DNA from 2 places in the Paenibacillus sp. G2S3 genome. Region 2 is predicted to be linked to the other one. Evidence: a T-box and tRNA genes for the amino acid it is inferred to sense, from the RefSeq annotation. Region 2 holds a T-box; the other holds one or more tRNA genes.
The links. A T-box is a leader RNA that pairs with one kind of tRNA and senses whether it is charged. The one in region 2 lies ahead of tyrS (tyrosine--tRNA ligase), so its partner is inferred to be a tRNA-Tyr.
Positions count from the first base shown of each region.

Region 1: it has a tRNA-Tyr gene. The T-box ahead of tyrS (tyrosine--tRNA ligase) is inferred to sense a tRNA for this amino acid. The anticodon was not compared.

Region 1 is NZ_CP126095.1:133,885-149,774, forward strand. Features, by position in the region: gene rho (transcription termination factor Rho) at 1-619, shown strand, start outside; gene QNH28_RS00625 (radical SAM family protein) at 645-1,922, shown strand; gene rpmE (50S ribosomal protein L31) at 2,054-2,251, shown strand; RNA gene ffs (signal recognition particle sRNA large type) at 2,369-2,637, shown strand; gene dnaX (DNA polymerase III subunit gamma/tau) at 2,775-4,550, shown strand; gene QNH28_RS00645 (YbaB/EbfC family nucleoid-associated protein) at 4,598-4,909, shown strand; gene recR (recombination mediator RecR) at 4,948-5,547, shown strand; gene QNH28_RS00655 (DUF2508 family protein) at 5,684-5,935, shown strand; gene QNH28_RS00660 (pro-sigmaK processing inhibitor BofA family protein) at 5,977-6,234, shown strand; rRNA gene QNH28_RS00665 (16S ribosomal RNA) at 6,536-8,093, shown strand; rRNA gene rrf (5S ribosomal RNA) at 8,218-8,334, shown strand; tRNA gene QNH28_RS00675 (tRNA-Ile) at 8,380-8,456, shown strand; tRNA gene QNH28_RS00680 (tRNA-Ala) at 8,477-8,552, shown strand; rRNA gene QNH28_RS00685 (23S ribosomal RNA) at 8,722-11,650, shown strand; tRNA gene QNH28_RS00690 (tRNA-Ser) at 11,733-11,824, shown strand; tRNA gene QNH28_RS00695 (tRNA-Met) at 11,855-11,931, shown strand; tRNA gene QNH28_RS00700 (tRNA-Val) at 11,940-12,015, shown strand; tRNA gene QNH28_RS00705 (tRNA-Thr) at 12,048-12,123, shown strand; tRNA gene QNH28_RS00710 (tRNA-Asp) at 12,137-12,214, shown strand; tRNA gene QNH28_RS00715 (tRNA-Phe) at 12,281-12,353, shown strand; tRNA gene QNH28_RS00720 (tRNA-Tyr) at 12,363-12,448, shown strand; tRNA gene QNH28_RS00725 (tRNA-Lys) at 12,454-12,526, shown strand; gene QNH28_RS00730 (PucR family transcriptional regulator) at 12,676-13,770, shown strand; gene QNH28_RS00735 (ABC transporter ATP-binding protein) at 13,885-15,006, shown strand; gene hprK (HPr(Ser) kinase/phosphatase) at 15,217-15,890, shown strand, end outside.
Region 2 is NZ_CP126095.1:3,943,982-3,959,871, forward strand. Features, by position in the region: gene QNH28_RS17135 (response regulator) at 1-1,347, shown strand, start outside; gene QNH28_RS17140 (sensor histidine kinase) at 1,334-3,112, shown strand; gene QNH28_RS17145 (sulfatase family protein) at 3,184-4,581, opposite strand; gene QNH28_RS17150 (helix-turn-helix domain-containing protein) at 4,688-5,521, opposite strand; gene QNH28_RS17155 (formylglycine-generating enzyme family protein) at 5,561-6,538, opposite strand; gene QNH28_RS17160 (chromate transporter) at 6,575-7,108, opposite strand; gene QNH28_RS17165 (chromate transporter) at 7,120-7,782, opposite strand; gene QNH28_RS17170 (ROK family protein) at 7,969-9,168, shown strand; gene QNH28_RS17175 (anaerobic sulfatase maturase) at 9,233-10,480, opposite strand; gene QNH28_RS17180 (hypothetical protein) at 10,681-10,968, opposite strand; gene tyrS (tyrosine--tRNA ligase) at 11,199-12,458, opposite strand; T-box leader at 12,561-12,791, opposite strand; gene QNH28_RS17190 (Lrp/AsnC family transcriptional regulator) at 12,943-13,389, shown strand; gene QNH28_RS17195 (acetamidase/formamidase family protein) at 13,468-15,018, opposite strand; gene QNH28_RS17200 (DNA alkylation repair protein) at 15,272-15,890, opposite strand, start outside.

The DNA of each region.
Region 1 (15,890 bases), 2.9 Mb from region 2:
AAGGGCTCTTCGTTTAGTTGAGCACAAGAAGGATGTAGTTATTCTTTTAGATAGCATTACGCGTCTGGCACGTGCGTATAACCTTGTGGTTCCCCCGTCTGGGCGCACACTTAGTGGAGGGATTGACCCAGCAGCCTTTCATCGGCCGAAGCGGTTTTTTGGCTCTGCACGGAATGTAGAAGAGGGTGGCTCACTGACTATTCTAGCAACTGCTTTAATTGATACAGGATCACGTATGGATGATATTATTTATGAAGAGTTTAAAGGTACCGGTAATATGGAGCTTCATTTGGATCGTAAATTGGCGGAACGCCGTATATTCCCTGCCATTGATATTCGTCGTTCAGGTACACGTCGTGAAGAAGTGCTCTTGAGTAAAGAAGAGCTCGATACGATCTGGGCGATTCGCAAAAACATGAATGAATCCTACGATTTTGTGGAGGGATTCATTAAAAAGCTGCGTGATACAAAGACTAATGCTGAATTCTTAGCATCATTTGACGTTGCGGGAGCTAAACAATCGCCAAATGGAACTGCAAGTAGCGGAGGAACTTCCAATAGTGGTACGGCTGCTCGGCGCACGACACGGGCGAAGACTTCTTCAGTACCTACAACTTGAGAATTGTTAATAAGAGGAGACTAACATGTATTTGGTATATGCCGACGGGCAAGGAAACGTATATGATCATCCTGAACTGTACGGGCTAGCCCGTAGTGGGGATATGATCGTTGAAATGCTGGAGGAAGAGTTAATTCCGCTGCCTGAGGGTGCTACTCTTGTGGGCTTGCCTAGTACGCGGGCGGTGGGCATGGATCCTGAGACCGGCGAAATGATGTCACTGCCAGATGGCTCACAGGCTGTAGGGGCTCTGTTACCTCAGGGCTATACTCGTCTGTGTCTTCCTGGTTATGTGAAGACAGACAAGTCTTATAAGCTTCCTCTTTTTGGGTATTCGGCTGTAGTGTGGAAGGATGGAGGGTTCTATGTAGCGGCGGACCCAACCGATAATCCGGAGAAATGGAACCCACTGAACTGTGATAAACAGGATCTTGAGGTTAGCGTTGGTGAATTGACTGCCAAATATCCTGATAACCGTCTCTATGAGCATCTTTCTAACTGTGCGCTTGGTTATGAATGCCTGACTTCCTCCAACACCTTCTTAGGGCGTTGGGAGGGCGGTGTACCTGTCTCTTATTCATGTAATGCTGGATGTTTTGGCTGTATTTCTGAGCAACCTGATGATAGTGGTTTTGTGTCTCCGCAGACTCGGATGAATTTCCGGCCAACGGTCAACGAAATTTCACAAGTTATGCTGGAGCACTTGAAGACGCCTGAATCGATTATCAGTTTTGGACAAGGCTGTGAAGGTGAGCCTTCTACGCAGGCAAAACTTATTATAGAAGCAATCCGTGAAGTGCGCTCGATTACTGACATGGGCTACATTAATATCAACACCAATGCTGGTTTAAGCGATCATATTCGTGGAATCGTCGATGCTGGGCTGGATTTGATGCGTGTCAGCACGATTAGTGCTCTAGATGATCATTACAATGCTTATTACAAACCACGTGGCTACACATTGGCTAATGTAGAGAAGTCTTTGAAGTATGCTGCCTCGCAGGGTGTTTACACCTCGATTAACTATCTGATATTCCCTGGAGTAACTGATCGCGAAGAAGAGATTGAGGCGATGGTGGAGTTTGTAAGACGAACGGATCTGAAACTTATTCAGATGCGTAATCTTAATATTGATCCTGAGAGTTATCTGGAGTTAATTCCTCCTGCTAAGGGTGAAATTCTCGGCATGAAGACTATGCTGGAAATTTTCCGGGACGAATTGCCGGATGTTGTTATTGGTTCTTACACGCATGTGCCACCAGCAAATATGGCTCGGGTAAAGCAACGCCAACTCAACATTTAACTGCGTAAATGTACCAAAGAATTACCAATGAAACATATTGATCAATTGAATTTTTCGTGCTAAAATACCACAGTGTAATCATATAACTCTGGGTCCGCATGAGGCTTAGGGCATGAGAGGTGAAATTCAAAATGCAAGCAGCAATTCAACCAAAGTATAACTTAACTAAGGTAACCTGCGCGTGTGGCAACTCTTTCGAAGCTGGCTCTGTTAAACAAGAGCTTCGTGTTGAGATTTGCTCCAACTGCCATCCTTTCTTCACTGGCAAGCAGAAGTTCCTGGATGCCGGCGGTCGCGTTGATAAATTCAAGAAGAAATACGGTATCTAATTGGAATAGTCGCTTAGCGGCTTAATGGTTAGATCGAGCCCCCAGCTTTCTCGCTGAGGGGCTCATTTTATGTCTTAGAGTTGATTTTTGTCCGAGCGTAAGCTATACTTAACTTCGCCGTGCTAGACGGGGAGGTAGCGGTGCCCTGTAACTCGCAATCCGCTGTAGCGAGGTTGAATTCCTGTTAGAGGTGCTATCGATGTGAGGCCTTGGTTCCTACGGGCTGTGTTGACGGTTGGGTCCTCCGCAATGAGTGCTTATGAACCTGGTCAGGTCCGGAAGGAAGCAGCCATAAGTAAGTTTACTCTTGTGCCGGAGGGTGGCCTAGCCCGAGCAGTCATGTAGGGTTGCCGCTTGGATCGTAGTCATCAATAACAGGTGCACGGTTTATAATTCTATTTATAACAGCATCTTTGCCACAAGCAAAGATGCTTTTTGTTTTTGGTCAATAGCCGATGAATATAGTATAATAAATTTGCGACAAATGCCGGGAAAGAGGCAGCCTAAGAGAGGGTAATGCATAGTGGAACATATCGCGCTGTACCGTGCTTGGCGGCCGCAGTCGTTTCAAGACATGGTTGGACAACAGCACATTATCCAAACGCTGCAGAACGCAATTCGTGAACAGCGGGTTTCGCATGCCTATCTGTTCAGTGGTCCGCGGGGAACTGGTAAGACAAGTGCTGCTAAAGTCTTAGCGAAAGCGGTCAATTGTGAACGTGGGCCAGGTCCGGAGCCTTGCAACGAGTGTCCTTCCTGCTTGCGAATCACTGCGGGTAATGTGATGGATGTGCAGGAAATAGACGCGGCATCCAATCGGGGCGTAGAAGAGATTCGCGACCTTCGGGATAAGGTGAAATATGCACCTACCGAGGTGCGCCGTAAAGTGTATATTATTGATGAAGTGCATATGCTGACAACAGAAGCATTTAATGCGCTATTAAAGACGTTGGAAGAACCACCGTCACATGCAATGTTCATCCTTGCGACTACGGAACCTCATAAATTGCCAGCGACGATCATCTCTCGTTGTCAGCGTTTTGACTTCCGCAGAGTAGCTTTGGAAGAGCAGACAGCACATCTAAACGCTATCTGTGAGAAGGAAGGGATTACAGCCGATGTTAACGCATTGCAGTATATTGCCCGTCTTTCTGATGGGGGTATGCGTGATGCAGTGAGTTTGCTGGATCAGATTTCATCTTTTACAGATGGCAAAGTTACGTACGAACAAGTGCTAGGGATGACCGGAGGGATACCCTCTGAGCAATTTGCACGTCTTGCCACTGCTATTTTGGAAGGGGATATGGGTCTTCTTCTGGAGCTTGTTGAGCAGCTTATGCATGAAGGTAAGAGTGCTGATAAATGCCTAGAGAATCTTATGTATTATTTCCGTGATTTATTGATGATTAAGATGGTACCCGGGGCCGATCAACTGACGGAGCGAGTGCTTAATCCTGCCGAGTTTAAAGATATGGCCACTGCATTTTCTAGGGATCGTCTGTTTCAAATCGTAGATACACTTAATAAGTACCTGGGTGAAATGAAGTATGCTACTCATCCGCAGACGTTATTTGAAGTCGCGTTGATGAAGCTTTGTAGCTTGCAGCAAGAGGAAAGTGAGACCGCATCTGTTGCGTCGTTAGGTGCATTGCAGTCTGGATCAGGGGTGAATACTCCTGCAGTCAACTCTGGTGAACTGGATGTGCTCAAGAGACAGATTGCTGCGCTGGAGAAAAAGCTGGAACAGGCGTTGCAGTCCGGCAACATTTCCGGAGGTGGGCGAGATGGCGCCTCTTCTGCGAAATCGAATCCGGCCCCAAGTTCTGCGCCAAGAATCTCCGCAACCTCCAAAATGCCTCCAAATGTAGATAAGTTTATTGCTGGTAAGGATAGTCCTGATTTTGGAGCTATCTACAAACAGTGGAGTCTTGTCTTGCAAGGGGTAAAAGAGGAAAAGGTAACGGTTCACGCGTGGTTTGTAGACGGTGAGCCTGTATCCATAATGGACGACGCGGTGCTTGTTGCATTCAAGAACACGATTCATCGCGATACAACGGAGAAGCCAGCAAACAGACAGGTCATTGAGAATGTGTTTGCAGCACGTCTTGGTAAGCCCTATAGATTGGTGACTATCATGCAGCGCGATTGGAACGAAGCCGCTCAGAAGTCGGTGGGACAGCCTAGCAAAGAAGAATTGCGGCTAGAGCATGAACATGACACTGCGGATGCGAAATCTGAACCTTGGATTGATGAGGCTATCCAGCTTTTTGGAGAAGACCTTGTTGTCATAAAAGAGTAATGTAAGCATACTAGCGCTAATTGCGCATTCCAAAGGAGAGATGATGTATGAATAATATGAACCAAATGATGAAGCAAGTTAAGAAAATGCAGGAGCAAATGCTTAAAGCTCAAGAAGAGCTAGGTGGCAAAGTTATTGAGGGCTCATCTGGTGGCGGTGTAGTTACTGTTCAAGTCAATGGTCACAAAAAGTTGCTTTCTATTCAAATTAAGCCAGAAGCCGTTGATCCGGAAGATGTTGAAATGCTGCAGGATTTAGTGATTACTGCGGTTAATGATGCTTTAACTCAAGCTGAAGAGCTTGCGAACAATGATATGGGTAAATTTACTGGTGGAATGAAGATCCCAGGTTTGTTCTAATCACTCACTCCACTTTCGTCTAAAGGAGAATTATTAATTTGTATTATCCCGAACCGCTAGCCAAGCTGATCGATGCTTTTACGCGTTTGCCCGGGATTGGGCCGAAGACAGCCGCCCGGTTAGCTTTTCATGTGCTTAACATGAAAGAGGATGACGTCATTGATTTTGCTAAAGCGCTAGTAAGCGTCAAACGTAATCTTCATTATTGCTCCGTCTGCTGTAATATTACGGATACGGACCCGTGTAAGATATGTCAGGACAAAACTAGAGATCCTTCAGTAATTTGTGTAATCCAAGACTCCAAGGATTTGGTGGCAATAGAACGAACCAAAGAGTTTAATGGGTATTATCACGTTCTTCAGGGTGCGATTTCTCCTATGGAAGGTATAGGCCCTGATGATATTCGCTTGAAGGAATTATTGACTCGTTTGAGTGATGAAAGAGTAAGTGAGCTTATCATGGCGACCAACCCCAACATTGAGGGTGAGGCAACGGCGATGTATATTTCTCGTCTAGTTCGGCCATTTGAGATTAAAATCACCAGAATAGCCCATGGCTTGCCTGTTGGTGGCGATCTTGAATATGCCGACGAGGTTACCTTGTCCAAAGCGTTGGAAGGCCGTCGTGAGCTATTCTAGTAGCTCTAAAGTTGTGTTTTTCAAAAGGAGGCCCCTTGGGCTTCCTTTTTTTGTTCTAAGTTTGTCCCTATCCCGATATGAATGAGAATAACGAGATGTAATTTTGCATCGAAATTATTCTGAGGAGGAATGGGTAATGGGATGGTGGAGCTCATTGTGGCAGGGAGCAGATGAAGAACAGGGTAGAAAAGATGCGGAAGGCTGGGAAACGTTATTGGAGGTTCGTAAGGCGCAATCTGAGTGGGAGAGAGCGTACCTAATGTTTGATGAGGCATTGGGTCAAGATCAAATTGATTACGCTATTTATATTCTGGAGGCAGCAGAGCGCAAATATCAGATACATCTCAAGCATGCAAAAAGCATGGGGTTAAATAGCAGTCAGATGTAGGTGCTAGTTAAAAGAATATAAGGGGGATCAATATGCTAAGAATGATAGCTATAGGAGTTCTGGTCTTATCGGTTGTGATGCTGAGTTTAATTGTGTTCAGAAAAAAACTTGGCTTTGGATGGCTTAGTTTGTTCGGCGTTCATTTAGTACTAGCTGCGCTTGCGATATATGTAGTGAATTTCTCGGGTTTGATCACACAGGTTCACATTCCCTTGAATCCCGCAACCATAGGCGCAGTAACGGTTCTTGGCCTTCCAGGGGTAATAATGTTAATAGGATTAAGAATTATTTTGTTTTAATGCTTGACGTGGGTTTGAAAAATATGATACATTAAGTCTCGCCCCTTTGGACAAGATGTTGATTAACAACTTGCTGAAACGGTAAGCGAAAAAAAGAAATTAAAAAAACGCTTGACGAAAACAAAGGTGCTGTGATATATTATAAAGGTCGCTGCTGACAAGCAACGATGACAACAAATGAGACATTGATCTTTGAAAACTGAACAACGAGTGAGTAGGAAATCACGAAAGTGAAATCCAAAATAGAGAATTAATTTTCTCGTCAGATGTTTCAAAATGAGCATATCGCTCTTTTCAATACTAATTGGAGAGTTTGATCCTGGCTCAGGACGAACGCTGGCGGCGTGCCTAATACATGCAAGTCGAGCGGAGTTGTTTTGAAAGCTTGCTTTCAAAACAACTTAGCGGCGGACGGGTGAGTAACACGTAGGCAACCTGCCCCTTAGACTGGGATAACTACCGGAAACGGTAGCTAATACCGGATAATTTCTTTTTTCTCCTGAAGGAAGAATGAAAGACGGAGCAATCTGTCACTGAGGGATGGGCCTGCGGCGCATTAGCTAGTTGGTGGGGTAACGGCCCACCAAGGCGACGATGCGTAGCCGACCTGAGAGGGTGAACGGCCACACTGGGACTGAGACACGGCCCAGACTCCTACGGGAGGCAGCAGTAGGGAATCTTCCGCAATGGACGAAAGTCTGACGGAGCAACGCCGCGTGAGTGATGAAGGTTTTCGGATCGTAAAGCTCTGTTGCCAGGGAAGAACGTCCGGTAGAGTAACTGCTATCGGAGTGACGGTACCTGAGAAGAAAGCCCCGGCTAACTACGTGCCAGCAGCCGCGGTAATACGTAGGGGGCAAGCGTTGTCCGGAATTATTGGGCGTAAAGCGCGCGCAGGCGGTCATTTAAGTCTGGTGTTTAAACCTTGGGCTCAACCTAAGGTCGCACTGGAAACTGGGTGACTTGAGTACAGAAGAGGAAAGTGGAATTCCACGTGTAGCGGTGAAATGCGTAGATATGTGGAGGAACACCAGTGGCGAAGGCGACTTTCTGGGCTGTAACTGACGCTGAGGCGCGAAAGCGTGGGGAGCAAACAGGATTAGATACCCTGGTAGTCCACGCCGTAAACGATGAGTGCTAGGTGTTAGGGGTTTCGATACCCTTGGTGCCGAAGTTAACACAGTAAGCACTCCGCCTGGGGAGTACGGTCGCAAGACTGAAACTCAAAGGAATTGACGGGGACCCGCACAAGCAGTGGAGTATGTGGTTTAATTCGAAGCAACGCGAAGAACCTTACCAGGTCTTGACATCCCTCTGAATCTGCTAGAGATAGCAGCGGCCTTCGGGACAGAGGAGACAGGTGGTGCATGGTTGTCGTCAGCTCGTGTCGTGAGATGTTGGGTTAAGTCCCGCAACGAGCGCAACCCTTAACTTTAGTTGCCAGCAAGTCATGTTGGGCACTCTAGAGTGACTGCCGGTGACAAACCGGAGGAAGGTGGGGATGACGTCAAATCATCATGCCCCTTATGACCTGGGCTACACACGTACTACAATGGCCGGTACAACGGGAAGCGAAGCCGCGAGGTGAAGCCAATCCCATCAAAGCCGGTCTCAGTTCGGATTGCAGGCTGCAACTCGCCTGCATGAAGTCGGAATTGCTAGTAATCGCGGATCAGCATGCCGCGGTGAATACGTTCCCGGGTCTTGTACACACCGCCCGTCACACCACGAGAGTTTACAACACCCGAAGTCGGTGGGGTAACCCGCAAGGGAGCCAGCCGCCGAAGGTGGGGTAGATGATTGGGGTGAAGTCGTAACAAGGTAGCCGTATCGGAAGGTGCGGCTGGATCACCTCCTTTCTATGGAGAATCGTTTCCTGCAATGGAAACATTCAAATCGGAAGCTTAGCTTCCACAATAGAACCTTCGGGTTCGAACACTCACTCGTGTTCAGTTTTGAAAGAGCAAGTCTCTTTCGTATGCGTTTGGTGGCGATAGCGGAGGGGTTCCACACGTACCCATCCCGAACACGACCGTTAAGCCCTCCAGCGCCGATGGTACTTGGACCGAAGGGTCCTGGGAGAGTAGGACGTCGCCAAGCGGACAACCATTCATTGGTTGATTCACAATGTTATATATGTTATATGGGCTTTTAGCTCAGTTGGTTAGAGCGCACCTCTGATAAGGGTGAGGTCGGTGGTTCGAGTCCACCAAGGCCCACCATATAACTTTATATCTTTTATGGGGCCATAGCTCAGCTGGGAGAGCGCCTGCCTTGCAAGCAGGAGGTCAGCGGTTCGATCCCGCTTGGCTCCACCATAATTTTAATTCAATACCTTCTTTAAACATTGATCCTTGAAAACTGGATACCGAAACGAATTTGCGTTTTAGAACATCTTTTAGCAACTTGTGTAAACAAGTAAATGTTATTAGTGAGATGATTCCAAGAGAAATGTCATTGTATGATATTTTCCTGCGGAAAAATCAAGGTTAAGCTAATAAGAGCACACGGAGGATGCCTAGGCGCCAGGAGCCGACGAAGGACGTGGCGAACAACGAAACTGCCTCGGGGAGCTGTAAGCAAGCTTTGATCCGGGGGTGTCCGAATGGGGAAACCCAGCTGTGGTAATTCGCAGTTACTCATTTCTGAATACATAGGAAATGTAGAGGCAGACCAGGGGAACTGAAACATCTAAGTACCCTGAGGAAGAGAAAACAATAGTGATTCCGTCAGTAGCGGCGAGCGAACGCGGAACAGCCTAAACCTAAGAGCTTGCTCTTAGGGGTTGTGGGACGTCTCACATGGAGTTACAAAGGAATATGGTAGGCGAAGAGGTCTGGAAAGGCCCGCGATAGAGGTAAAAGCCCTGTAGCCTAAACTGTGTTCTCTCCGAGACGGATCCCGAGTAGTGCGGGGCACGTGAAACCCCGTATGAATCCAGCAGGACCATCTGCTAAGGCTAAATACTACCTGGCGACCGATAGTGAAACAGTACCGTGAGGGAAAGGTGAAAAGCACCCCGGAAGGGGAGTGAAATAGAACCTGAAACCGTGTGCTTACAAAAAGTCAGAGCCCTATCTATGGGTGATGGCGTGCCTTTTGTAGAATGAACCGGCGAGTTACGTTTAACATGCAAGGTTAAGCCGAGAAGGTGGAGCCGCAGCGAAAGCGAGTCTGAATAGGGCGATTTAGTATGTGGACGTAGACCCGAAACCGTGTGATCTACCCCTGTCCAGGGTGAAGGTGCGGTAACACGCACTGGAGGCCCGAACCCACGTACGTTGAAAAGTGCGGGGATGAGGTGGGGGTAGCGGAGAAATTCCAATCGAACTCGGAGATAGCTGGTTCTCCCCGAAATAGCTTTAGGGCTAGCCTCGGTATAAGAGTAGTGGAGGTAGAGCACTGATTGGGTGCGGGGTCCGCAAGGATTACCAAGCTCAGTCAAACTCCGAATGCCATATACTTATTGCCGGGAGTCAGACAGTGAGTGCTAAGATCCATTGTCAAAAGGGAAACAGCCCAGACCATCAGCTAAGGTCCCCAAGTGTGTGTTAAGTGGGAAAGGATGTGGAGTTGCACAGACAACCAGGATGTTGGCTTAGAAGCAGCCACCATTGAAAGAGTGCGTAATAGCTCACTGGTCGAGTGACTCTGCGCCGAAAATGTAACGGGGCTAAACACACCACCGAAGCTATGGCTAGATACGTATGTATCTGGGGTAGGGGAGCGTTGTATGTGGGTTGAAGGTGTACCGTAAGGAGCGCTGGACAGCATACAAGTGAGAATGCCGGTATGAGTAACGAAAAGATCAGTGAGAATCTGATCCGCCGAAAGCCCAAGGTTTCCTGAGGAAGGCTCGTCCGCTCAGGGTAAGTCGGGACCTAAGGCGAGGCCGAAAGGCGTAGTCGAAGGACAACAGTTTGAAATTACTGTACCACCGTAATCCGCTATGAGCGATGGGGTGACGCAGGAGGGTAGTGACGCGGACTGATGGATATGTCCGTCTAAGCAGTGAGGCTGATGTGTAGGCAAATCCGCACATCATTAAGGCTGGGCTGTGATGGGGAGCGAAAATTGTAGTAGCGAAGGTCATGATCTCACACTGCCAAGAAAAGCCTCTAGCCAGGAGAAGGTGCCCGTACCGCAAACCGACACAGGTAGGCGAGAAGAGAATTCTAAGGCGCGCGGAAGAACTCTCGTTAAGGAACTCGGCAAAATGACCCCGTAACTTCGGGAGAAGGGGTGCCCCGGTAGTGTGAATAGCACGAGGGGGCCGCAGTGAAAAGGCCCAAGCGACTGTTTAGCAAAAACACAGGTCTGTGCGAAGCCGCAAGGCGAAGTATACGGGCTGACGCCTGCCCGGTGCTGGAAGGTTAAGGGGAGTGGTTAGGAGCAATCCGAAGCTATGAACCGAAGCCCCAGTAAACGGCGGCCGTAACTATAACGGTCCTAAGGTAGCGAAATTCCTTGTCAGGTAAATTCTGACCCGCACGAATGGCGTAACGACTTGGGCGCTGTCTCAACGAGAGATCCGGTGAAATTTTAATACCTGTGAAGATGCAGGTTACCCGCGACAAGACGGAAAGACCCCATGGAGCTTTACTGCAGCTTGATATTGAATTTGGGTACGATCTGTACAGGATAGGTGGGAGCCGTAGAAATCGGAGCGCAAGCTTCGGTGGAGGCGCCGTTGGGATACCACCCTGATCGTATCTAGGTTCTAACCTAGTACCCTTATCGGGTACGGGGACCGTGTCAGGCGGGCAGTTTGACTGGGGCGGTCGCCTCCTAAAGAGTAACGGAGGCGTTCCAAGGTTCCCTCAGAATGGTTGGAAATCATTCGAAGAGTGCAAAGGCATAAGGGAGCTTGACTGCGAGACCTACAAGTCGAGCAGGGACGAAAGTCGGACTTAGTGATCCGGTGGTACCGCATGGAAGGGCCATCGCTCAACGGATAAAAGCTACCCTGGGGATAACAGGCTTATCTCCCCCAAGAGTCCACATCGACGGGGAGGTTTGGCACCTCGATGTCGGCTCATCGCATCCTGGGGCTGAAGTAGGTCCCAAGGGTTGGGCTGTTCGCCCATTAAAGCGGTACGCGAGCTGGGTTCAGAACGTCGTGAGACAGTTCGGTCCCTATCTGTCGTGGGCGCAGGAAATTTGAGAGGAGCTGTCCTTAGTACGAGAGGACCGGGATGGACGTACCGCTGGTGCACCAGTTGTTTCGCCAGAAGCATGGCTGGGTAGCTACGTACGGACGGGATAAGCGCTGAAAGCATCTAAGCGTGAAGCCCCCCTCAAGATGAGATTTCCCAATTAGTAAGACCCCTTGAAGACGACGAGGTAGATAGGTTGGAGGTGGAAGTGCAGTAATGCATGGAGCTGACCAATACTAATCGGTCGAGGGCTTATCCTATACTTAAAACGCAAATTCAATTCGGATTCAGTTTTCAGGGAGTCAAATTCCTGTTTGGATTGCTGTGGTACTGATATCGTTTGGAGAGATACCCAAGTGGCTATAAGGGGACCCTCTGCTAAGGGGTTAGACTGCGTAAGCGGTGCGTGGGTTCGAATCCCACTCTCTCCGCCATTTTCAATCCATAGCATTTCTAATTATTGTGGCGGTGTAGCTCAGCTGGCTAGAGCGTACGGTTCATACCCGTGAGGTCGGGGGTTCGATCCCCTTCGCCGCTACCATAATACCTGGAGGCTTAGCTCAGCTGGGAGAGCATCTGCCTTACAAGCAGAGGGTCGGGGGTTCGATCCCCTCAGCCTCCACCATTTTCATCTCTTTAAGATTTATTTCACACCGTGCCGGTGTAGCTCAACTGGTAGAGCAACTGACTTGTAATCAGTAGGTTGGGGGTTCAAGTCCTCTCGCCGGCACCATTATTATCAATGCGGAACCGTGGTGTAGTTGGCCTAACATGCCTGCCTGTCACGCAGGAGATCGCGAGTTCGAATCTCGTCGGTTCCGCCATTTTTTTCCACAAGACTAGGGTGGGAAGTTTAATACTACCACTTTATTTTTATGTCAATTTAATATGGCTCGATAGCTCAGTCGGTAGAGCAGAGGACTGAAAATCCTCGTGTCGGCGGTTCGAATCCGTCTCGAGCCACTTTTCCCTGGGGGATTAGCGAAGTGGCCAAACGCATCAGACTGTAAATCTGCTCACGTACGTGTTCGGTGGTTCGAATCCATCATCCCCCACCATTTATGAGCCATTAGCTCAGTTGGTAGAGCACCTGACTTTTAATCAGGGTGTCGAAGGTTCGAGTCCTTCATGGCTCATCCCAAACAGAAAGTCATCACCTTATGGTGGTGGCTTTTTTTGTGTTTTATGGTTGTATTATAGTAGCGCGCTAGTGAAGCGATTAACATAATATAAGAGAATATGCTAAAATAGGCGAAAAGAGCAAAAGTGGTGGAGCATGGTGACTATGGATAGTGAGACATTGCGGAAAAATTTAGAGCAGCTCACCGGAAAGAGAACCGGAATCAAGCAGTTAGGGAGGCAGCATTCAGCTTCTCTTTTTAGCATGGGATTAGAAGCACAGGATCAGTTGGTTATCCATGAGGGTCATCTCTGGGCACCTTTGTATGAGAGTGACGGGCGTATAACCGCTGTTTGGGTAGAAATGGAGGGGCTCACCTCTCTGGAAGTACAACTGGTCAACTATGCAGTTCGAAATTTTGCTATTGCGCTTAAGGCTACAGGGCTTAGAGAAGAAGGTGAAGTGGAGGCACGGCAACTTGGTGCCTGGTTAAACACGGAGCTAGAGCAAGAAAAGAATGATTCTGAAATTCCTGATGAGATGAGCCTAAAAGGGCGTTTGTTCGGTGACATGATTCCATTCCTCCTTAGTAGTGAGATCGCACATAGTCCGCAGATCTCTTATCGTTCACTGATGAAATTGCTACGTAGCTATTTTGAGAACGAAATCCTCCTTATTCCCCTTCAAGAGAAAGAGTGGTTAATTTTAGCTCGTAAGGAGTTGCTTACGGGCGGGGATGATAAGGATGATGAAGAAGAGAGCGTAGATGATCTTTTAGCACAGACAAGTATGGGCTTACATGAGCTGATAGCGAGTGAATGGGTAGGCGTATTCCATTTGGCAGTAGCTCCTCCTATAGTCCCTGTTAAGGGGTTGACGGGATCTGTGGCTTTACTCAGGGAGACGATTGTACTCGGTCGTATTTTTCAAGTAGGAGAGTATATTCATTTACCTTGGGAACTGCATTTGGAACGTTTGGTTAACAGCATTCCTGATGCGCGCCGTAAACAGTTGCTTGGACAAATTGGCGACTATTCCACTGTACTATCAGATAAAGAAACGCTGCTAACTTTGGAGACCTTTTTTGAAATGGACTGTAATGTAAGTGAAACCGCCAAGAAGTTATATATCCATCGTAATACGCTGCTATACCGTCTGGATAAGATAAAACAAGAGACTGGTGCAGATGTAAGAAGCTTTGGGGACGCTGCTATTGTGAAGCTTACTATGCTTTTGTATAAAGTGACGAAAAGGAAATAGGTTTTTTGTGAACCTTACAAATAGCCATAGTGTCCCGACTGGGGTAATATAAATGTACAAGGAAACAGAATTTTTATTTTAATTAATTAATAATTAACTCGAGGGGGAAATACAATGGCAGGCGTACGTTTAGAGCATATTTTCAAAAAATACCCGGGTTCAGATAAAGCAACAGTAATCGATATCAATCTTGATATTAAAGATAAGGAATTTCTAGTATTGGTTGGACCTTCCGGTTGCGGTAAATCCACAACTTTGCGTATGATCGCAGGTTTGGAAGAAATCTCCGAAGGTAAAATGTACATTGGCGATCGTGTAGTTAATGACGTTGCACCTAAAGACCGCGATATCGCGATGGTATTCCAATCCTACGCCCTGTATCCGCATATGAGCGTATACCAAAACATGGCTTTCGGTTTGAAACTTCGTAAAGTGAAGAAGGATGAAATCGACAAGAAGGTTCGCGAAGCTGCTAAAATTCTTGATATCGAGCATTTGCTTGAACGTAAACCAAAAGCGCTTTCCGGTGGTCAACGCCAACGTGTAGCTTTGGGACGCGCTATCGTACGTGATCCACAAGTCTTCTTGATGGATGAGCCTCTTTCCAACTTGGATGCTAAACTTCGTGGTCAAATGCGTGCTGAAATCACTAAACTGGTTAAACGCCTTGAAACTACTTGTATCTACGTAACGCATGACCAAACAGAAGCTATGACAATGGGTGATCGCATCGTAGTTATGTATGATGGTATCATTCAACAAGCAGCTTCCCCTGAAGAGTTGTACAATGAACCTACAAACTTGTTCGTAGCTGGATTTATCGGATCCCCTACAATGAACTTTATCAATGGTACTTTGTCTGAAGTGAGCGGTTCTATCCGTTTCCGTGCTGAGAACCTTGATGTTGAAGTACCAGGCGGAAAAGCTCAAATCATCCGTAACAAAGGTTACATCGGTAAAGAAGTAATCATGGGCGTTCGTCCAGAAGATATCCATGAAGAGCCAGTATTCTTGGAAGCTTCTCCGAACACAATCTTTACTTCATTGGTTGATGTTACTGAAAACCTTGGTCACGAAATGCTCCTTTACTTGAGCGGCCTTGGTAAATCTACTGTAATCGCTCGTGTAGATGGACGTTCCACTACTCGCGAAGGCAGCAAGCCAAAATTGGCTATCGACATGAACAAAATTCACTTCTTTGATAAAGAATCCGAAGCTAACATTTTGTTGGGATAAGATTGTAAAGATCTTTTCTCTCTTGATAAAGCCACCCGAAAGGGTGGCTTTATTGTTTAGATGGACCTTGTTTGGTTAGGCGCTAAGATTGCATTCATAAGCGTTATCAATTAAGATAGCAGGAGAATTACCTCCGGAATGTAATGAGATCGCTGCCAACCGGACGCAGTAAGCGGACAAATACCGCAGGTAACGAAAGGACGAACTTACATGGCTAAGAAAGTAAAAGTATCTGAATTGGTACAGCATTTTCAATTAGAGGTTATTTCCGGCCAGGAAGGTCTAAAGAGACCCATTACGGTCGATGACCTGAATCGCCCAGGACTAGAGATTGCTGGTTATTTTGAATATTATCCAGAAGAACGTGTTCAATTACTAGGCAAAACAGAACTCGCTTTTTTCTCCATGCTGCCTGAAACTGAGCGGAAAAGTCGACTTCGTGGAATTTGTAATGACAACACACCTTGTATTGTAATTACACGTGGTTTGGATGTACCTCAGGAGCTAATTGACATAAGTAATGAAAAGGCTCTTCCAGTGCTTCGCAGCGCTATGGCTACGACTATTTTCTCCAGTCGTTTGACGAGCTTCTTAGAAGGAAAACTAGCCCCTACGGCGACTATTCATGGCGTACTCTGTGATGTATATGGTGTAGGTATGCTAATTACGGGTAGTAGTGGGATTGGTAAAAGTGAAACAGCCCTTGAACTTGTAAAACGCGGACATCGATTGATTGCTGATGATGCAGTGGAAATCCGTCAGACTTCAGATAACCAGCTGCATGGTACAGCACCTGAGTTAATTCGTCATTTATTAGAGATTCGTGGAGTAGGTATCATTAATGTAATGACACTTTTTGGTGCGGGTGCTATTCGTAATCATAA
Region 2 (15,890 bases):
GACGATGCCGAAAACGGGCAAGAAGCCCTGCAATTAATTCAATCGCTTCGCCCCACCCTTGTGCTAACAGATATTAAAATGCCTGTAATGAATGGACTAGAGCTCATTCAACGTGGCAAGGCCATCGCACCTGATACAATTTTTATCGTACTCAGCGGACATGCAGAGTTCGCTTATGCACAAAAAGCGATGAATTATGGGACGTTCGGATACTGCCTGAAACCTTTTGAAATCGAAGAAATCGAAGGAATGCTTAACCGAATAGCCCAACAACATGAATTGAAAGTGGTTAAAGAAAGCCCTGTCCACGACTTCGAACTATATGAAGCGGTTTGTTCCGGAGATCTTGAACGAATCAGCTTATGGTTGAATGAGAAGAGAATACCCTTGTCGAAAGATACACCTCATATCCCCATTGTTATCCAAGGGTTAAGTTCACCCGCAGAGGTCGGGCAATTCTCTTCCTTGGTCTTCCCGATGAGCCGCAGACGTTATGGTTACTTATTAGAAGAGTGCCAATACGAATTCTTCCTTCGGGGTCTTGAAAATACAGAGGTTGTACAAGAGTGCGGGGTCGGGATCGGTCCTCCTATTTCGGATATACATCAACTGGATGCGGCTTTAGAATCCGCTTCTCATGCAGCTTTCAGTATGTTCGCAACGGGGATGCCTGGATGTTATCGGGTGAATTCGCAACAGGAAATACCGATCGACGAGAAGCTCAAAGAGATTTCCCGGATTCTTCATAATAAAGACCGGCTCGGTTTCATAGCAGCTATGGAATCGATAAAGAAATTATTCAAAGAGGGAACGTTCACCATTAAAGAAGCCTATTTGCTCTACACATCGATCCTGTACTTATTTCCTCGGGAAGGGACTCGGGTTAATGGTCGTTTTTTTGAAGGATATGAACAACTCTATTATCGATACGGCACGGCTGAAGCTATGATTGATGATCTGATTCTTATGACGCTAGATATTTTTATGAACAGAAACGAAACTGATATTTCACGAATTTCAAACCACAAAGTCAAAGAAATCATGTTGTATATCCGCAACCATTTCAATCAAGAAATTTCGATTCAACATTTAGCCAATCAGTTTTTCTTAAGTCCAAATTACTTATGTCAATTATTCAAAAAAGAGGTCGGCGAGACCATCATCGAACATATCAGTCGTTTAAGAATTGAATACGCTTGTAAAATGCTGGTCGAGACCGAGCTTTCCATTTACCAAATCGGTGAGAAATGCGGTTTTCAGGATTATTTCTACTTCACACGAATTTTTAAGCGGCATCTCAAAATGACACCTACGCAATATAGGGAACAAAACAATGAAGAGATTTAAGAGACTATCCATCCGTACTCAGGTTTTGCTATTCGGGTTATTTATTGTTGCCATTATCCCAATCATCGTTTCACGAGTCTACCAACTATCAAGCGAGACTATCATTAATCAAAATACGCAATACAATACGGAGCTGGTCTCCCTCCTCAAGCAACGAATTTCTAACAACTATGCCAACGTTTCTTCCATGATGATGAATGTGGGTTACGATTCGACCGTCCAAAAGTTCCTAGTCGAGAATGATAAGTTTGGAGTCTACGATCTATCCCAAAAAGTTGAGGGGCTATTGAGTATCGCCCGAAATATGAATACGGACATCTTAGATATTATTGTTATCGGTAGCTCAAACACACGTATTTCCTTAGCGGGAAGAACAAAATATGCTGTCGATCTTATGAAAACAGCCGAGGACGATGGAATCGTTCATTATCGTGGATACAGTCCTCCAGACAAGGTCATCGACAAGAGAAAATTATTGTTCGGGATGAATATCTTTGCTTCAGGTGACACCTCCCTATATGGAGAGAAAATCGGATATATCGCAGTTATTGTGGATATGAAGGCCATTCAAACTGAAATTTCTGAGTATCCCCGATTGGTTGGAACCAGTTTTTTTATGATGGATGATAAAGGGCTGATCTACTCTAATAGCGATGAGCCGGAAGATATGCTCCAGCAGTTTCAAACCCGGGCAAGTGGAAGTGATGGAGAGTCAATCGTCCAAACCGTCAACGGAAAAAAATATGCTATTCAATCCTTTCGCCTACCTGAGATCTCAGGGAAAATCATAACCGCTGTTCCAGTCCATAATTTGATGAAGGAACTGGAGAAATTGAAGAAGGTCAGCTATATATTTCTAGCATTAATTCTGTTAGTTGTTTCTATTCCCTACTCTGTGCTCGTGATGAATCTCTTAAGACCGTTGTCAAGGCTTATGCGCTATATGAATCAATTAAAGGGCGGAAGTCTAGGGATATTGAACAACAAGGTCGATTTAAAGGGCTACGCTGAGATTGAAATCATCTCTCGCCAGTTCAACGACATGACAACACGGATTCACGATTTGACGGATCAATTAATCGATGCAAACACCCAGCTTTATCAGACCGATCTGGAAAAGCAACGTGCGGAATACTCGTATTTGCAAAGTCAAATTAATCCCCATTTCTTAAGCAATACTTTAGATACAATCAAAGGCGTTGCGATCGTAAAAGGAAATCGGGATATCTACGAGATGACAACCGCCTTAAGCACAATGCTCAAGTACAGCATCAAAGGTAAAGAGGAGGTAACTCTTGGGGAGGAACTGAAAATCGCAGAATCTTGTGTACGGATTTACCAAGGCCGTTTCCCGGACAAATTCACTTACAAGCTGTTCTGTCCACAGGATTGGTTACACATTCCCGTACCTAAAATGATCCTTCAACCAATTGTAGAAAATGCGCTTGGTCATGGGCTTGAGGCCCAAGGTCGGGGAGTTTTACTGATCACAGTAGAGAAAAGTGCAGCGGGACTGCTAGAAATTGCTGTAGAAGATAATGGTGTAGGCATCGATGCTGCGAGACTGGAACAACTAACCGAGCTTCTGGATGGTAAGAATCTAGAATCCGGCGATCATATCGGGCTCTTAAACGTCAATAATCGTCTAAATCTTAAGTATGGAGATCCTTGTGGTGTTCTGCTGTACAGTAAGGAGGGTAGTGGGACGAAGACCATTTTGAGGCTTCCCGGATCTTTAATAGATCAACAAGAATCCAGACCATAAATATGGAGGTTGCCCATTCAAGGGCAACCTCCATTTCATATGTCTCTCTTTCCGCATTCAAAGAGACAACGCTAAGCATCCTGTGAGGATGAGCTCACATACTCTTTCGCATGATAGGGTCCACCTTCCATAAGTACCGTCCATAATGGATCGATGTCACAGTCCATAGAGCTCATCATGTTGTCATGCCATTCATTCAACAGATAGACGCCTTTCATACAAATGTCTTTACATATTTCGGCGAGATTATGTTGTTCATATGGATCGTGCTTCAAATCAAACAACATTTCTTTCGGAAATCCATGATGTCCGTCATGATAGGTTCGTATATATAACCAATCCTCAAATCGGACGCTGCGTTGACACACATGCGCGCATTGTGAGATTACGAGATACTCACGCCCTTCTGAATGTCCCTCCAGAATGGTATCTGCATAACTTTTACCATCCCAAGAAGGAGCTCCTTTCAAATTCAAAAGGCTTGCTAATGTCGGTCCTAAATCAAGGTGATAATGTAGCCCATCCTCCACTATTCCATTCTTGCCGCCTGGCCAGCGAATAATCATCGGAATGCGGCAAGTCGCCTCGTCTGCCGTACCGTGCTCGGAGTAAATCCCTAGCTCGCCCAGGCTCTCTCCGTGATCCGCTGAGATCAAGATAGCCGTATCTTCCATCACACCAAGTTCTCTCAGCTTGGAGAAGACTTGCCCGAGATGCTCGTCGAGATATTTAACTCCAGCATCATAGTTATCAAAGATAACACGCAGATCGTCATGATTCTCTATCTCCTGATTATGCCTGAAATGCTGTTGGTAATGTGATTTAGCGAGCACATTCATATCTTCAATGCTGTGCTGCCCCTTCTTCTTTCGGTGAAGCTCAAACACCTCTTCAGTGATCCAATCGGGTAAAGGATCCTTCTCGAAAGGATTACCGTAGCTCTCGGGTGTACGATAAGGTGTATGAGGATCCCAGAAATTCAGGTGCAGAAACCAATTTTCGGACTCCCCATTATCCTGAAGCCATTTAAGCGCCACTGGAAGCACCTGCTCTGCCGTCTCATGCCCCCTTCCACCAACATTGAACACTTCTTGAAAACCGGCATTAAAGGTCCAGGCCGAGTGTCGTTCGGCAAAGGTGCTGATCGACGCGGTTTTCATGGCCGCTTGTCTTAATATAGCGGGAAGACTCTCCATTCCCAGCCGGTCATTAAATTCGCGTTTCGCCCCTTCTCTACGCATATCAGCAGCGGTCCCGCCATGTCCTACAATCCCATTATGAATGCCAAATCGTCCTGACATTAAAGCAGAACGGGACGGTAGACACGGCGCATCTGAACAATAGTAGTTGGTAAAGGTGACCCCTTCTTTAGCGATTGAATCGATATTCGGGGAGGTATTCCGATGATAGCCATAACATCCCAGATGATCCGGGCGAAGCGAATCCAAATCCAAATACAAGATTCTCATGAGGTGTACCCTGCCTTTCCTTTTAATCGAAATGGTTACGCATCGATTCGGGCAGTTTAGAATGATCTGCTCATGCTTATACAGTAAATGAATATGTAAAGCTCCGCTATGGAGTAGCGATGTTTGTTTTTGTATATTCGATACTTTTTCGGTACTCCGCCGGACCCTTGCCGTATTCGCCACGAAATACCTTACTGAAATGCGAAGCATCATAATATCCACATCTCTGGGAGATGTGCTCGATGGTATAATCCGTATACTCCAACATTTGTTTAGCTTGCAGCAGCCGCAATTTTCGAAGCATTTGCATAGGAGTCAGTTTATATATTTTCTGAAACGCCCGGCTAAAATAAACAGGATTCATATGATAGAGCTTGGAAAGCTCCTCTCTACTAATCTCCTGATCAAGTCTCTCCTCCATATATTGCAACGCCTCGTTAAAGCGGTCCGTGACATAGGGATCTCGTGATGAGCGGCGCCCGCCAAGCTTGGTGCTCTCCATAATTTCATAAAGGAGAAAAAATGCCAATGAACCGACCTGAACATTTCTGAAATCATCCTCCTCCTGCAACCACAGGCTTCGCAGCTCGTCAAACCTTCGCTCATATTCGCTTTGATCCCGAATCCGAATCACCTTGCCTAGCGGGAATAACTTGAAGAAGTCATCTCCGTCTCGCACCTTTGCGTTAATATTAAATAGATAATGTACGCCTTCCATTTTGGAGATCACATTAAAAGGCTGGTTAGGACGGTGGATCATCACGTCTCCGGCAGAAGCAACATATTCACCCTCGGAGGAAGTCGTCAAGACCTCACCTTTTTGAATATAAGAGACGGTATAACAAGATTGGACGTAATCGAACAGGACCCGCTTCTGATATTGAATTTTTATGACGTCTAGCACGGTGATATCAAACTGACTATGAATGATAGAGGACAAAGAAGTTCCTCCTTCTAATGTAGTAGTCTTTATGTATTCTCAACCGGTATAATCAGCCGCACATCGAAAGCCAATATTTCCTGCAGAGCTGTCTGGTGTATTTTTGCTTCTGGCTGCCACTCGATAACGGTTGCAATAAGATTTATGGCACAAATACGACCCTCCACGCATCGACCTTGCTTCACCACTTACCGGGCCTCTAGGATTCACTGATTCGGAAGATAAATGATAGGCATTAGTAAACCAATCCTCGCACCATTCCCACGCGTTTCCTGACATATTATAAAGACCATATCCGTTAGGTAGATAGGACTTCACAGGTGCCGTACCTGCATAACCGTCGCTGGCATGATTTTTATCGGGGAACTTGCCTTGCCAAATATTGCAGCGATGCTCACCTCCCGGTTTTAATTCATCCCCCCAAGGGTATCGTTTCTGAACTAGACCCCCTCGTGCGGCATACTCCCACTCCGCTTCCGTAGGAAGACGTTTGCCGGCCCAGCTGCAATATGCATCAGCATCATGCCAAGATATATGGATAACAGGATGATCAAGACGTTCGTCTACATGAGAATCCGGACCTTCAGGATGACACCAATCTGCTCCCTCTACCACCCACCACCAAGGGGTTTGAGTCGCCACTCGGGTCACTTTTTTCCCTGTCACCATGGAAACAAAAGAATGAAATACATAAGACCATCCAAAACGTTCCGCATCTGTAACGTAGTTAGTTTCCTTGATAAAAGCAGCAAACTGCTTATTCGTAACCGCCGTTGCATCAATCAAAAAGGGAGATATGGTAACATTCCTAGCAGGGCCTTCTCCGTCTGCGGGGAACCCTTCTTTGTCATCCGTCCCCATAAGAAAAGTGCCTTCAGGAATAAGGATCATGTCCGAGAAATCTTTATCCCCTTCTAGTCTTTGGTTAGTTGTGTTCTCCTTACAAACATCGATGGAACCTTGTTTCTCGACTTGATTTCGACTAGCTGAACAGCAAGCCCGTATATTCTCTGACATGTGCTTACCTCCAATCTGGGATCGTTCCAGCTCTGTCTAAAAAAAAGCTACACCAAGAATGCCAGAAGCAACGATTATGGTGAGCGGATGCAGCTTATATTTCATTAAACCATAAAGTGCAGCGAATACAATGATTAACGTGCCTATGGTCTGCCAACTAATGAAAGCGTGTTCCATGCTATTTAATCCAAACCGAATCGCAGCATAGGCAATCAAGCCTGTAATCACTGGTCGCAAACCATAGAATAACGTTTTAATCCATTGACTGTCCCTCACCCGATAAAAAAAGATGGAAATAACTAGGATGATGATTAATGAAGGCAGAATCATGCCTAATGTTGACACAATCGCTCCTTCTATTCCGGCTACACGATATCCGATCAAGGTTGCACTGTTCGTTGCAACAGGACCAGGTGACATCCCTGCGATGGAAACTACCTCCTGAAATTCCTTTTCGGATAACCAACCACCAGCCATAGCTTCATGCTGAATCATCGGAATGATGGCGTACCCTCCCCCAAAGGAGAGCAGTCCAATTTTTATAAAGGTAAAAAATAAATTCCAAATCACGTCGCTTCCCCCTAGATGTAATACTCCGGATAATTCGACTCTTCATCAGAATCATTCAAGGACTCCTTCTCGGTCTGAACTTTAAGCCCTAAGAGCTGTTTGATTGGCATATATACAAATCCGATAAATAAACCAACTGCAATCACGTATATAGGATTAATCCCGGAAACCAGTAATACGACCGGTATAACAAACGCCGTAACAGCCGTAGTCTTGTCAAATATAGCGTTCTTGGCCATTCGATATGCAGCTACTAGGATCAAAGCGATAACAGCACCATGAATCCCCTTCATTGCGGCAATGACTTTTGGTTGGTCGGCCAGTTGTGAGTAAACGGCACTAAGTACACAAACAATGATAAAGGTTGGAATCGTAATTCCTGCGATTGCAGCAATCGCCCCCTTCACACCAGCAAGACGATAACCAATGAATGCCGCCGCATTTACACCTACACCACCTGGTGCAGCGCCAGCTAAAGATAGAATTTCATCCATCTCCTCTTCAGCCAACCATTTTCGTTTAACGGAAATTTCCCGTTCAATCATAGGGATCATTGCATAACCTCCCCCGAAAGTTACGGGACCGATTCGAACAAATACCCAAAACAACTGGAGCAGTAGACTTATCCTGAGTTCTGTATTCGTCACCACATTTGTTTTCATAGTTGTTCTCATGGAATCCACCCTTATATACTCTGTCGTAATTCCATTATATCACTTTTTCCCAAAATGGAATTAAGTTTTTTGAGCGGTAAAATACAATCTATGGTTTATGCGTTATACTATATTAATGTTAATAAATACAAACTTTATAAAAAATAATCTGACTAGTTCATCCTATATATAGCTTGGAGGTATATCGTGGAAAAGCACTCAACACACATTCCATCCCCAAAGAAACTCCTATATGACCGAATCGCCGAACAAGGCACTGTTTCCAAATTGGATCTTCTACAAACATTCTCACTTACCAAAAGCACAATGACCCGAATATTGGATGAAATGACGGAAGAAGGCTTGCTTACAGAATGCGGATTTGGGGAATCTAGCGGAGGCAGAAGACCTATTTTATACCAGATCAATCCTTCCTACGGTTACATCATCGGTTTAGAGATTTCCAGGTTGTATTCTTCCCTTGGTTTATTTGATATGCAAATGAACCCAAAATCAATTGTTCATTGGAGAATGGATCAGGCATTCACACCTGAAAGATTTATGGATCATGTAAGTAGTCAAATACGTGCTTTCCTCAGGGATCATCAGTTAGTGGACAGTCAAATCATAGGGATAGGAATAGGGGCTGTAGGACCACTTGACCGGGAGAATGGCTTGATCTTAGAGCCGCTACATTTCCCTGCTTCAGGCTGGAACAATCTCCCGATTTGCACACTGGTGGAGGAACGGACGGGCTTCAAAGCTTGGTTGGACAACGGAGCAAATTCCGCACTGCTTGGGGAACGCTGGTCCATCCGTCACGCTAACATTCAACATATGCTCTATGTACATGCTGGAGCAGGGATCCGCTATGCGATGATGTCGCATGGAAGTATTGTTCATGGGACGATGGATATGGAAGATGCCATTGGTCAAATGATCATCCATACAGACGGACCCCGATTAAATAATGATGGGAACTACGGTGCTCTGGAAGCATTCGTATCTGTGCAGGCGTTAGAACAAAGTGCACGCACAGAGGCGAAAAATGACAACGACCTGATCCTCCAAAGATATAAAGTCTCGCCTGAGAAGCTAACTTATGATGTACTTGTGCAAGCCTTTAGAGAGGGTAATCCCCACGCGCGTGAATTATTTACTCAAGCCGCCATTCACTTCGGGATTGGCCTCGCCAACGTTATCAACCTGTTACATCCTGAGACCATCATTCTAGGTGGTGCGCTCATCCACTCTCACGAGTTGTTCTTCCAAACGGCGGTTGAAGTGGCACAGCGAAACACTTACCGTTATCCTGAATACCAACCTCACTTCACTCTAGGTACTTTAAAAGAAGAAGCTGTGGTGACTGGAGCCGCTATAATGGTAAGAAATCAAATGGTTCTTTAGCATAACAAAAAGGTTGTCCCACAGTCATTTGCATGAGTGTTGGAACAACCTTATTTAATTTGACCTATAGTGGTTGACAGCAACTCTTAAATTTTTTCCCACTTCCGCATAGACATGGATCATTTCGACCTGGAAGTGGTTTTGCACTTTTCCTGAACTCCAGCATCTGCTCCGATCTAAGTCGGTTCGCAAGCAACATCATCCGTTCATAAGCATACGAGTAAAACATTTTGTAGCTGCGGCAAAAATAATCAACCTCAGTACGATCATTCACATCAAGCCAATTCCGGTTACGAGGGCATCCCCCATTGCAAAATTCAAGGTACTCACACTTATGACATGCCTCATTCATATCGGGCTTCATTAACAAGAAGTCATCATATACTGGGCTGCTAAGCAGCGACTCCAGGTCGGTTTGGCCGATATTTCCTAACCTGTGCTCTTCATCAATAAAGAAATCGCAAGGATAGGCATCCCCGTTCGTTTCAAGTACCATCATCTTTGGACAGCCTGAGTTGTGAACGCATAACTCCGCCTCACGATGCATGAACACAAGAAGCATATTCTCAAAAATGCGAATGGGAAGCTCCGGATACCCCTCCTCGTTGTACCACAGGTCAAATGTACGGCATAAAAACGCTCCGTATTGTTCAGGTGTAATTCGAAAGCGGCCAGGCATATCACTCTTCTGTGAAACAAAATCCATGCAAGGGATAAACTGAATATACGGAAATTGTTGTTCCTGGTAGAATGCCATCAATTCGTCTGGTTTCCTCACGTTATCTTCATGAATCACCGTCAGGATACTATACTCCACTCCTACATTCTGTAAATGACGAATCCCACGCATAACTAGATCATAACTACCTTTCCCTGAACCCGTTAAACGATGAGCATCATGAATAAGTGCAGGACCGTCCAGACTAATCCCAACCAAAAAGTTATACCGTTTAAAAAATTCCGCCCATTTCTCATTTATTAGCGTTCCATTGGTCTGTAGTGCATTACTTATCATCGTATGAGGTGGAGCGGATTTAGCTTGGAGTGAAATCACACGTTCAAAATACGGAAGTCCAGCCAATAGTGGCTCCCCACCCTGCCAAGAGAACGTCGCTATACCTGATGATCTATTCATGTACTGAGCGATAAACCGCTCCAGAAGATCCGTATCCATCACTCGGATCGGATGATGAGGATGTCCCCCTGCTGTACTGTAATAGCAATAATCACAGGCTAGATTACAATCCTCTGAGACGGTTTTCCACATGATATGAAGAGTCTCAGGCCTCGAGGTCTGTATGCATGTTGTCATACGATTCTGCCCCTCCTATGTAAGTACACCTATTTCCTATATCTTCAATTAAATCATAGACATGTAGTTCAACGATGAGTAAAACATCATAGCTTGTCGAATATCTAGAGATAAAAAAATACACTCCCCATTGTCTGTTGAGATAATGGGGAGTGTATTTTCTTTGAAGATGAATAGAGCATTACCAGAACACTGTTACTTTAATTACGAACGTATTCCTTATTTGCTGTTTCCAGCATGGATTTCCAATCCGCAAACTTCGTCTCTCTAACTACATGACGATCAAAAAGTTCATCAGGTATGTCAGCAACATCTTCTTCTGTCTTTACTTGAAAGTTCCCTTTGATTACAAACTCATCGAAACTTTTGAAATTGGAATACTTACTCATAAACTCTTCATTAAACAACTTCTCAAAAGATACTTCATTGGGATCTTCTTGATTCATTTTCTGCCCTTGTAACTCATTCATCAATTCTTCCATGGTCATTGGTTTTTGTCTTCTCAAATTACCACTCCTAATTTTCCAATATGGTTTCTGATTATCATGTTAATCCATAAATCACACGAAACCTAAGCTTAACATAATTTTCACTATTTTACCTTTCCATTTTCACTTTAATACGTCAAAAAAAAGACTCTAGCCTCAGAATGAAAATGTCGGTCATTACAAAAAGCCTCCCTTATACATATAAGGAAGGCTAAATAATATCATTTCTTCTAGGACAATTTCACCAAGCTGTAGTTTTTCTTGCCCTTACGGATAATGATAAACCGGCCGCCGATAGCTTCGCTAGCTGTAACTTCCAGCGCTACATCGCTAACTTTCTCACCATTCATGGAGATTGCTCCTTTGGTGATATCCTCACGCGCTTGACGTTTAGATGGCTCGATTCCTAGATCAACCAACCACTCTACGATATTTTTAGATTCCAGTGTAGTTTCGTAAGTAGGCATTTCCTTGAAGCCTTGCTCGATCTCATCCGCAGTTAGGGATTTGATATCTCCACTGAACAGTGCGGCAGTAATGCGTTTAGCCTGCTCCAGCAATTCTTCACCATGTACGAATCTGGTCATTTCTTCAGCAAGTGTTATTTGTGCTTCGCGTTTATGCGGTTCGCTCTGTACTTTTTCCTCAAGCGCATCAATTTGCTCTTTAGATAGGAACGTAAAGTACTTCAAGTATTTCACAACATCACGGTCATCGGTGTTCGCCCAGAACTGATAGAACTCAAACGCAGTCGTTTTGTTCGGATCCAGCCAGATTGCTCCTCCAGCTGATTTACCGAATTTTGTTCCATCAGCTTTCAGCATAAGCGGGATCGTTAAACCGAATGCTTTTGCTTCAGATCCTTCTTTTCTACGGATCAGATCCAGACCGCTTGTAATGTTGCCCCATTGATCGGAGCCACCAATTTGTAGCTGCACATCTTCATGCTGGTACAGATGCAGGTAATCTAGGGATTGCAGGATTTGGTAGGAGAATTCTGTAAAGGAAATTCCACTGTCCAATCTGCTCGCTACAACATCTTTGGCAAGCATCGAATTGATGCTGAAGTTCTTACCATAGTCACGCAAAAATTCGATCACATTGATTTTATGCGTCCAATCGTAGTTATTCACCATACGAATTTGATTGTCGCCATCAGTAACGAACAATTTTTTCATTTGTGCGGTAAGCGCATCTACGTTAGCTTGGATTTGCTCCAGCGTCTGCAATGAACGCTCGGATTGTCGTCCACTTGGATCACCGATCGTACCCGTAGCACCGCCAATTAGCATAACCGGACGATGTCCTGCAAGCTGGAATCTTTTGAGCACCATGAACGGAATCAAGTGACCAATATGCATACTGTCACCCGTTGGATCTACGCCGCAGTACACCGAAACGGATTTCTGGTTGGTCAATTCTCTAAGCCCTTCGGCATCGGTTTGTTGATTGATGGCATCGCGCCATTCTAGTTCGTCGATAATATTCATTGCCTAACACCCCTTAAATTAGTAGAAATCCTATTGATGAATTGAAACATATAAATCCTTATATTTAAAAAACAAAAAAATCGTCCCCCTGTCTATTGTAGACATAGGGACGATTGAATAACCGTGTTACCACCCAGATTGCACCAATGAAACGCTAATGCTAAAACACAGCATTGATGCCACTCGTGACGAGATATCGTTCGCCATTCCGCTCGGTGTTAGCCGAGATACTCCAAAGTGTAATTCGTACTCTTAGTGTGTACCGGGTTTCATCAACCCCCGGCTTTCTGAAACAGGGACTAAGCTACTACTGGGCTTCTTCAACGTATATCGTATATAAGATTACAGCCAGTATAGTGAAATAATTCTTCAATGTCAACATCTTAAGCTGAGAATGCTGAGACACACTCCTGCTGTGACGCACTACTAGGCATTGCCTATTTTTTTCTGTTACAATTACGAAAAAAGAGGTGAACCATTCCGTATGCTTGATCCTATCGATAATCATATCTTAGAACGCCTAACTCAAAACAGCAGAATTTCCTACACCGATCTAGCTAAAGAAGTTAATTTATCAAGCGTTGCGGTCAAGGATCGTATTGATCGGCTCGTCAATCAAGGAATTATTGAGCAATTCTCAATCGTTATTAATGCAGAAAAATTAGGAAAGAAAATTTCGGCGTATCTGGAGCTTGAAGTGGAGCCTGCCCATTTAAATCATATTGTCGGAGTCCTAAAAGAAAATGAACGCGTAGCCGTACTTTATGAAATGACAGGGCCTTGCATTCTTCACATTCACATTCTGGTTGAGAATCTTGAAGAGATGGAACGGTTTATGCATGAATCCATCTACTGTCTGGACGGACTAGTCCGTGTAGAAAACCAAATCTTATTAAAACGCCACAAAAATCAGGACGGTCTAAATATATAAAAAAAGAACCGACTTAATAAAGACGGTTCTTCTCTGGTTTGGATCTTATTATGATTGTGAAATGATTGCTAATTCAACCTACTCCGTTTTAGATAGCTTAGCTTTATAAAAATTCGCGAAATATTCGCTGACCTCAACCTTCTCTTTTACAACCTCTAATGGAGCAACGAGCTTTACGATCTCTCCATTGTACATTCCCGTTGTCGCTCCGACCTTCATCTCCAGAACATTGTTATTATAGCTAATAGTAACCGTCTGAGTAGCCGGCTTCCAGCTCACCTTCGCACCAAAACCTTCAAAGCTGCTACGTAATCCCACTGCCTTGCGCTCCGCTTCGCCGAATTGTGCTTTGTCTATCAAGGCATGAACGCCCCAATTTCCATCCACCACCTGTGTAATTCCGAAATCCGCGGACACAGAAATCAGTGAATATGCTTCATCCTCGCTCAAATCCATTCCAGCCATCAAAAAATCTTTTGTTTTATGAGCGGCATCCTTCATCGCTTTGTCGATGGATGAGTTTTTGAAGATATCCGTATGTGCACTTGCTCCGAGTGCCTCCAAATAATTCGCGTAGCTGAAGCCATGTACAACCCATTCGTTTTCATTTTCAAGTAATGGGAAGCTTAACCCATCCAGCTTTTTGTTAAGCGTTTCCTTTTTATGAAGAATGACTTGAATATCACCAGTGACTGATGTCTCGATGGCAGTTCCGTTAATCTCAGAATCCCCTTGACCGGCATGCGGATCACCAATTGACAGTAGCGCACCCGGTACGGATACAGGATAATACATCGTTGCACCTTCAGTAATCCGCCAATCATCAACATTGCCACCATTGTATGAAGGAGGTACTGAATCTACGATATCCGCTTCTTTAGGCGCCACACCCATCGTACCGAAGTGGAGACGTACTGGAATCTTTACACCTTTCAATACATCAAAATTCTTATCAATCGTATTATGGTCTACAATAACACCTGGGTAGTCGATTGTCGGGTGCACTTGACCATCCGGATCGGTTTGCACTGTCCATTTGTAGTTATAAACAGCTGTTGCATAATCGGTACCACCCTCAGTATCCATCTCATAGATGGTGACCACTTCACGTTGTTTCGGCTCCTCAACCATATCTCCGTATAGATAACCCCAGTTCGCCGCGGCATTCACACCATAGGTTTTTCCAGCATACTTGTCATTTCCATTAGGTCTCAGCTTCATGTCCAGAATCTTCACTTCCAGAATATCCCCAGGCTCAGCACCTTCTACTGCGATTGGTCCCGTCATAATATGTACACCTGGTCCACGAAGCGCTTCGTTCTTCTCCCCTTCTATCCAATGAAAAATATCTTCGACTCCCGCATCCCCCTTAATCATTCGATCGTAATCATCACCGGAATGATGCGTAATAGCCTCGACCGTTACAATATCTCCCGAACGTACCGTTAAAGCTGGATCACCCTTACCAATATTCCCCCAGCGGACGGTCTCCGAATTTGCCTTTAGAACATGCGTTTTCGGTTTATACCCACCTTCTGAAACGTCAGCATACATAACATTAATTGACGAATTCGCTAATAAAAAGACCGATAACGTGACACCTACATTGCGAAAAATTTGTTTTTTCATAGTTCAATCCTCCTCAGCTCAATTCAATGTTATGTTTTATAACATTTTGTGTTTTTGAGTATAACAGATGGATTCCCGATTAACAATATAAATATTTATACGTATTTTGGTTTAAATAATAAATCACAATAATCAGATACCTTTAATAATCCAAGTCCACTTCTTCTCTATATAAAAAAACGCCAACACTTATTAGCTAATTAGCCCATAGTGTTTGACGTTTTAAATTCCATTCTACAGTGAAGTTTCATTTTCAATACAGATCAGTAATACTCCTTGTAGCCCGGGTTACAATCCGCTTCGTTTCCTTGGAGTCCGATGAAATCAACCACTTTTCGCTAAGCTGTAGCACCCAGTCCGGATTGCTTTTACTCGCATCGTTCAACCAATTACTTACAGAATCCTGGACATATTTTGCGGGATCTGACTTAAGTGGTTCTAATAACGGTAGTGCAATTTCTGGGTTCTCTTTGAGTGCAGTAATATGCTTCGCCCACACCCCATGTGGCCGCGTCAATTCGATCGCAAACCGCCTTATATTCGGATCTTGATCATGAACCCAGCTCTCTAAGAACTTAATGGATTCGTGTAACTCTGCAATGACCGATTCCCTTAAAGCCATCCATGAAATCTCACGCACCCCAAAATGATCATCCGCTGCAAAAGGACGGATAGCCGTTAGCTTTTGTGAAAGACTTAAAGATTGATTTAGACCAATCATATAGGCAGCCCAACAGCGGACACTATCGGAACGATGCTGTGCTAAAGCTGTAAATACTCGGGATTGCTCCACCTCTGATTTGCAGTCCAATACCAGTTGCCACTCCCGCGCGATAGCCGGTATGAGCTTCATGATTTTCTTTTCCGATAAA